Regions from separate parts of the Paenibacillus sp. FSL M7-0134 genome, predicted to be linked through region 1. Evidence: riboswitches for the same ligand, from Rfam matches in the RefSeq annotation. Region 1 holds a riboswitch; the other holds the start of a gene.
What was found. A riboswitch is a leader RNA that binds a small molecule or an ion and turns the genes downstream of it on or off. The one in region 1 is predicted to bind cyclic di-GMP.
Positions count from the first base shown of each region.

Region 2: another riboswitch for cyclic di-GMP. It lies ahead of NSQ58_RS15905 (collagen binding domain-containing protein); the one in region 1 lies ahead of NSQ58_RS19925 (glycosyl hydrolase).

Region 1 is NZ_JBBOXV010000002.1:973,531-977,039, forward strand. It holds gene NSQ58_RS19920 (sugar phosphate nucleotidyltransferase) at 1-1,175, shown strand, start outside; cyclic di-GMP riboswitch class I at 1,330-1,411, shown strand; gene NSQ58_RS19925 (glycosyl hydrolase) at 1,425-3,005, shown strand; gene NSQ58_RS19930 (hypothetical protein) at 3,054-3,509, shown strand, end outside.
Region 2 is NZ_JBBOXV010000002.1:31,796-35,304, forward strand. It holds gene NSQ58_RS15905 (collagen binding domain-containing protein) at 1-2,011, opposite strand, end outside; cyclic di-GMP riboswitch class I at 2,205-2,285, opposite strand; gene NSQ58_RS15910 (AraC family transcriptional regulator) at 2,336-3,217, opposite strand.

The sequences.
Region 1 (3,509 bases):
TGATACAGAGTCAGGTCGGGCCGAATACGCGCATTATTGTTGAGCCGGAACGCAGAGACACCTTTCCTGCGATTGCGCTGACAGCGACTTATCTATATTCCATTGCAGGTGTTTCACCTGATGAAATTATAGCCATATTGCCTGTAGATCCTTATGTTGAGGATGCTTTCTTCGCTTCCGTAGCCCAGCTGGAACATACGCTTCAGGAGAGTGAAGGCAAGCTTGCTTTAATCGGGGTTGTCCCTTCCTATCCTTCAGAGAAATATGGTTACATTATTCCGAAAAACGATGCCACTCAAGGTAGCACAGGCTACCGTGAAGTGAGCCATTTTCAAGAGAAACCCGACCGGGAGCAGGCGGAGCGTCTGATTGAACGCAATGCTCTATGGAACTGCGGGGTTTTTGCATTCAAATTAAGTTATTTGCTGGATATCTTGGCATCCAAGGGGTTGCCGCTTAATTATGAAGAAATGCAAAAGCAATACGCATCTCTGGAAAAAATCAGCTTTGACTATGAAGTAGTCGAGAAGGAAAAGGACATCGTAGTTCTTCCGTATGATGGTTTTTGGAAGGATTTGGGTACCTGGAATACGCTCACAGAAGAAATGTCTAATCAACAAGTGGGCAGAGGTGTAGTAACAGAGGATTGCGTCAATACGAGTCTTATTAACGAGTTAGACATTCCTGTGGCGATCATTGGAACGAATGATCTGATTGTAGCCGCTAGCCCGGATGGCATTCTTGTGACCAATAAGGCAGAAAGTCCTCGCATTAAGGAAGTGCTCAAGGCTCATGATCAGCGTCCAATGTATGAAGAACGTCGTTGGGGGCAGTATCGGGTTGTGGATTATGTCAAGTATGACGAGGGTAACGAGGTATTGACCAAACGAATCCGCGTACGGAAAGGCAAAAATATCAGCTACCAGCTTCACTTCAAACGAAGTGAAATCTGGACCATTATTAGCGGTGAAGCGGAAATTATTTTGAATGAGAAGCTGCACAAAGTGAAGGCTGGTGACGTAGTACGTATCCCTGAAGGGACGAAGCATAGCATTTTGGCTGTGACCGATGTGGATTTTATTGAGGTGCAGACTGGCTCTGAGTTGGTTGAAGAGGATATTGTCCGCTTTTGTATGGATTGGAATGAAATTTCCCGTCACCAATTTATCTCCTAATTATTTTCGTAAAAACGAAAAAAGACGAATTCATGAAAATTCATAGCCTAAACTGTCGAAATTGGGCGAAAACCTGTAAATTCATGAACATGACCTATTAAATTTTGGTAAAAAAAAGTCGATACTTAGGGTAAGAAGGAATCCAAACTCCTTCCAACGATAAACGCAGCCCTGTCGAAAGGCAGGTACGCAAAGCTAAAGGGCCTTCCAACAAGGATGGCAGCCTGGCTACCGAAAGGAAGAGCGAAAGTGAGATTCAATTTTATTCCTCTGTATCGACTGATACGTCATGTACTCCCCGTTGTTATGCTTTTTTCATTGTTGCCCGTCGGTTTTGGAGATTCTCTGTCGGTGGCGAATGCCGCTTCATTACAACCTGTTAATTCGGACGCTTCTACTCAGGCCCGTGAACTATACAATTATTTACTCAACATCTCAGGGAAAAAAATAGTCACCGGTCAGCATGATTATTTGGAAAGTCCAGATGAATTAAGTAACAAGGTCCAAAAAATCAGTCAGGCATATGTTGGTGTACACGGCTATGAGATGGGAGCTATCTCTGGTCAATCTGACGCTACGGAAGCAGCACAACGTAAAAATGTCGTCGATAGTGCTATCCGTTGGGACAGATCCGGTGGTATTGTGACGATGACTTTTCATGAAGCGCTACCAGGTAGGCCACTGACTTGGGCCAATGTACAGGCGAAAGTAAGTCAGGCAGAGTTCAACAAATACGTGACTCCAGGTACTGCGCAGTATAACCTCCTCATTGCCGATCTGGATAAGGTCGCTGTATCGTTAAAGCAGCTTCGTGATGCAGGGGTTCCGGTTTTGTGGAGACCTTACCACGAAATGAATGGTGACTGGTTCTGGTGGGGAAACAAAACTAATTTCAATCAGCTATGGAATATCATGTATGACCGTTTTACAAACACACATCAATTGAACAATCTGCTGTGGGTATGGAGTCCGAATGCGCCCAATTCGTATACTGTCCCGTATACCCCAAAATACCCGGGGGATGACAAAGTGGACATTTTGGCAGTAGACATTTACAACAATGATTTTAAGCAAAGTCATTACGAAGGTCTGCTCGGGCTGGCACGGAATAAGCCGATTGCCATTGGGGAGCACGGTGAGATGCCTAGTTCTGAGGTATTGCAGGCTCAACCTAAATGGGTATATTCCATGACTTGGGGCAAGATGCTGACTGAGAATAACACAACAAATCAAATTCAGGATTATATGAATGATTCGAAGAGTTTGACGCGGGATGATGTGAAAAATGGGCTGGCAGCAATCGAACAACCTGGGACAGACGTACCGACCTTACCGGACGAGGGGCAAAGTGAGCCTATCCCGGCTCCGACTCCGGCTCCTCCTTCCGTTCCTGATGTGGTATATGTGAACGGGCTGCAGGGCGAATATTTTAACAATATGAATTTGAGCGGAAGTCCTGCTTTGATCCGTACAGATAGCAAGCTGGACTACAACTGGCGTGCCAATGCAGCTGATCCAAAGGTGAATGCCGATCAGTTCTCGGTTCGCTGGACGGGTAAAATCAAACCGCAATATAGCGAGACCTATACGTTCACAACGATATCCGATGACGGTATCCGTGTATGGGTAGACGGCAAGTTGGTTATTGACAGCTGGTTCAAACAAAGCTGGACAGAGCGTAAAGGTAGTATTACTTTGGAAGCAGGCCAACTGGTAGATTTAAAAGTGGAATACTATGATGAAAAAGGCGATGCGATGGCACGTCTAATGTGGGAAAGTCAGCATGAAGCGAAAGCGGTGATTCCCGGAAACGCTTTGTTTCTTCCTTGATTGATACTCTTTCCCGGTCAAAAAATTTGAGGAGAGAGGGTGGATCATATGATAAAAAAATGGTTATCCCATAGGTATACAGTAGTTTTATCTGGACTACTAGCGGTCGTAGCTATAGCGATGATCGCTTGGTTTATATACACGCCTTCAAAAAGCGCAGAATTGCAGACGGATAAAGTAGCGGCTGCCAGTCCAGTATGGAAGCTGGGTCAGAGGGATGACTCTTCAGCGGAATTCAAAGGTGTGGTCGGTAGGGATAATATCGATATTTCTACAGCAGCTGCCTCTACCGAATCGTCTGCTAAAGGATCATTGTCAGCATTGTCGGAAGCAGAGAGTACAACAGTTCCGGTATTGCTCAGCAGTGGAGATATTCCTCCCGGTTTGAATGCGTCCACGAACCCTGAACTGACACTCCAGTATAAGTTGAATCAGATTCCTCCCAATGGTATGATATTCCGTGTTCGGATTTTGGATGCGGGCAAAGCAGTCCCGCAAATGGCT
Region 2 (3,509 bases), 940 kb from region 1:
GATTCAGAATCTTGCGATTGTAGTTAGCTTTAATGTCCCAGGTAATGAGCTTGGAGGTTGCATTATAGCTTCCTTGCTTGGCACCGTTTCGTTGTGTCATAAAGTCCGGCCAGATCGGGCACTCCACTCCTTGCGATGATCTTTCTCCGTCTTCAAACTGGTATTCTATATGGGATTTATTACGAAACTCGGGCTTCGTCGTATCCGTTTTCCAGTCATTATTATAGGTGGTTGAATACTTGATTGTATAAGCCTTCTGAATGGCTTTATGAAAAATGAGCGTAAATCCTTGTTTATAGTCCTGTGATAGCGGAACCAGCTCATAATCCGTGGGCGCACGTAGCTCCGTTGTTCCGTCAACACTTTGAATTTTCAGGGTGTCCGGTAACAAAGCCAAGCCCCCGTTTGGAAACACATCCTGAATGACAATATTTTTCATGATGTACAAGTCTGTATTGATGGTAATCACCCAAGGTATGATTTTGGTGTTGTAATTGGGTGTGTCATACATTTTAGTCATAACTCCGCTTATGATTTCCGTCGATACAATCTTCTGCGTTCCATCCGAGGTTATGATGTTTATAACTTTTCCATTATCATAGACACGGCCTCTGGCTTGAGTCTGGTATCGGATGGTATAGGCTGAATCTACGTCGAAGTTGAATTGAAGTTTGAAGCCGTTGCGGTCCGGATAATCAACTGGGATGACAGTATACGCCCACGATGGGAGTTCCTCCAGTGTGTTTCCCTTAAATACTTTCAAAGAACCGGGCAGCAATTCTTGAGTTTTGTTGAAATGATCAATTAAAAGAGCTTTGGCTTCGGGGATTTTTGTCTCGCTGAAGTTATATCTTATGGCCCACGAGAGTGTTTGTGTGGCATGATCATATTTTTCAACCTTTTTGGACAAGAATTCACCACGTTCTACCTGAACAGTAGCGGTAGCAGCGACGTTCTCTATCGCATCTCCTGAAAGCGTTGCTGTGTTGGAAAAACGTGTTTCGTCGCCAATAATGCGTGTGGAATATTGGATCTGATAGGCCGTGTTCATGCTATCGTCTTGAAAACGAATCACAAACCCTGTCCCGGCTTGATCTGCTTCAATGGCATATTCACTCCCATTTACAAGGTCTCGAACAACGGTCGAGCCATCGATATTGATTTGTAGATGATAGAGCCGGATAGAGTCTCTTCTGAGTTCCAGCCCTGAAGGAATGGGATCGGTGATGAGGGCGTGCTTTACGGTGTTTAGCTGTTTGTTCACATCAATGGTCCAGTCGATCTGGTTTGTGCCAGCTATTTTCCCTTGTTTGCTTAGGGTTGGCCCTGACTGGGGTTTTACATTCACGATGACCGTTTGCACCCCGCCTTTGATCGGAATCGCAATGATGATCTCTGTACTGCCTTTCACCGTTTCTTTCGTAAACTCGGTTTTAACTTGTAGTTTGCCGCTGACATTGGAGTGATTCTCTACATATTGGTTAAAGGTCATGATAACCTTGCCCTGACGATCTACTGTGAAGTATCCCACGGTTCCATCGGTAGTGACTAACGGAGATGAGATATCAGTGTAGATGACAAACTGTTCTGGTAAATGAAAGGTGAAGGTGTCCCCTGACTTATAGGTATTGTCAGGAAGCTCCCATTCATAGCCTAGTTGGATGGCTGATCCGATGTCGAATTGGCTGTCTGGACTATATACCGCATCAATGACACGCCCTGCTTCGTCGGTCAGGCTCAACTTCGTTAATATGCTCTGCGGAGCTGCATCATGTTGAGACTTTGAACTGACTGCTCCTTGAACGAAGGGGACCGTGTTTGAAGGAATCTCCCCAGGAGGTTCAAGGTTTGGGACAACGTATACAGCATCTGTAACGGTAGGTGTAGGATCAGATACAGCACTCTGCGGCAGTTCTGGGGCTGGAGCATCTGCGTAAGCCAGCGTTGCGCTGAAAAAGCTTTGGACAATGAGCAATAAGGCAATGATCATTACATTTATTTTTGTTCTCATGCTCCAAGTGATTCTCCTATTCATCGTAATATGGCAATGCTTCGTTCGAAATTAGTATATTCAGCATGCTAGGCAGACATGACTATCCCAATAGAAAAAAAGCCCTGATCATAGCGATCAGGGCTTTCTTCGAGAGAGGCATAGCAATTTGTGATGGATCTATGTAAAAAAGACATAATAAAAAGCTCGTTCATCTGGTAGCTGGCTGCCATCCGGATAGGAAGGCCCTATAGTTTTGCGTCACTGCCTTTCGACAGTTTTGCCATTAACTTGAATAGCTTGTGCGTCTATCATCTATCAAACTGATTTCATGTAACCTCTCATTTACAACTTGGAACGGTTCCCCCATTTTTTGCGGAAGGAATGAGGTGTTTCTCCTACATGCTCCTTAAATAGGTTAATAAAATGGCTCGTATTGGGAATCCCTACGTACCTTGCGATATCCACAATGGACATGTCACTGGTTTTAAGCCAGCTTTGAGCGGCTGTGATACGGACATTAATGAGATAATCAATCGGAGAGAAACCGATCTGCTTTTTGAAATTTTTAGCCAGATTAAACTTGTTTAATTCAAACATGTCTGCCAGCGAGTCCAGTGTTATTCGCTCACAGTAGGACTGATCCAAATATTGCTGTACCCGGCGTACTTCGCTGAGGGTTTCAGCATTCACATGCGGATGATCATAGGGATGTTGCAAAATGCACATTAGTATTTCACCAATGAGCCTGGACGTTAGCAGCTCAGCGGAAAGACTTCTGTCAGACTGCCCGCAAATCAGAGCATGGAGCTTATCCAATATAATATGCGGATTATGCATGGAAATGACCGGTTTATTATGCTTGGCAAATTGTTCGTAAAAATTTTCGATCAGGTTGCCATACAGGTACAGGCTGATATACTCCCAGGATTCATGACCGGAGGTGCTGTATTGAACATATTCCTCGCAATTAATAAAGAACAAATCTTGAGGTTTTATGATATATTTCTTGTCCCGGTACAGTAATTCTCCCTTACCAGACAACGTAAAGACAAGCAAAAAAGAGGCAAGTTCTTTCCTTTCCATCGTAAAAGCAGAAGTTTTTTGAAAGTAGCCTAATTCCTGGATATATAAAAGGGATTGCTTGGCAAAAGCGGAGGGAGTGCGTACAATTACGACCGGATCGCCATTCCAGAGGCCCACGTTGTTTTTTTGGTCTGTTGTCATATTCAATTCCTTTACAAAAAAGCAATTTTATCTAGCATATCTTGGTTTGATTTACCAATATATAATGGCTGATTAAACATGATTTCCTATTTATAAAAGTTTATTTTATCACAACAAATATGTCTATATATCAAATTATGTGTGTGAGCTTTATGGGAGTCTCGCTTTTTATGGATATTTAATCTGATAATCCATATGAAAAAGTCGAATGCTGTTGAAAGAATCTGGGGTTATCATGGATTCAAATCCTTTCTGAGGTCAAATACCAAAATGGTACTGAAAAAAGGTATCT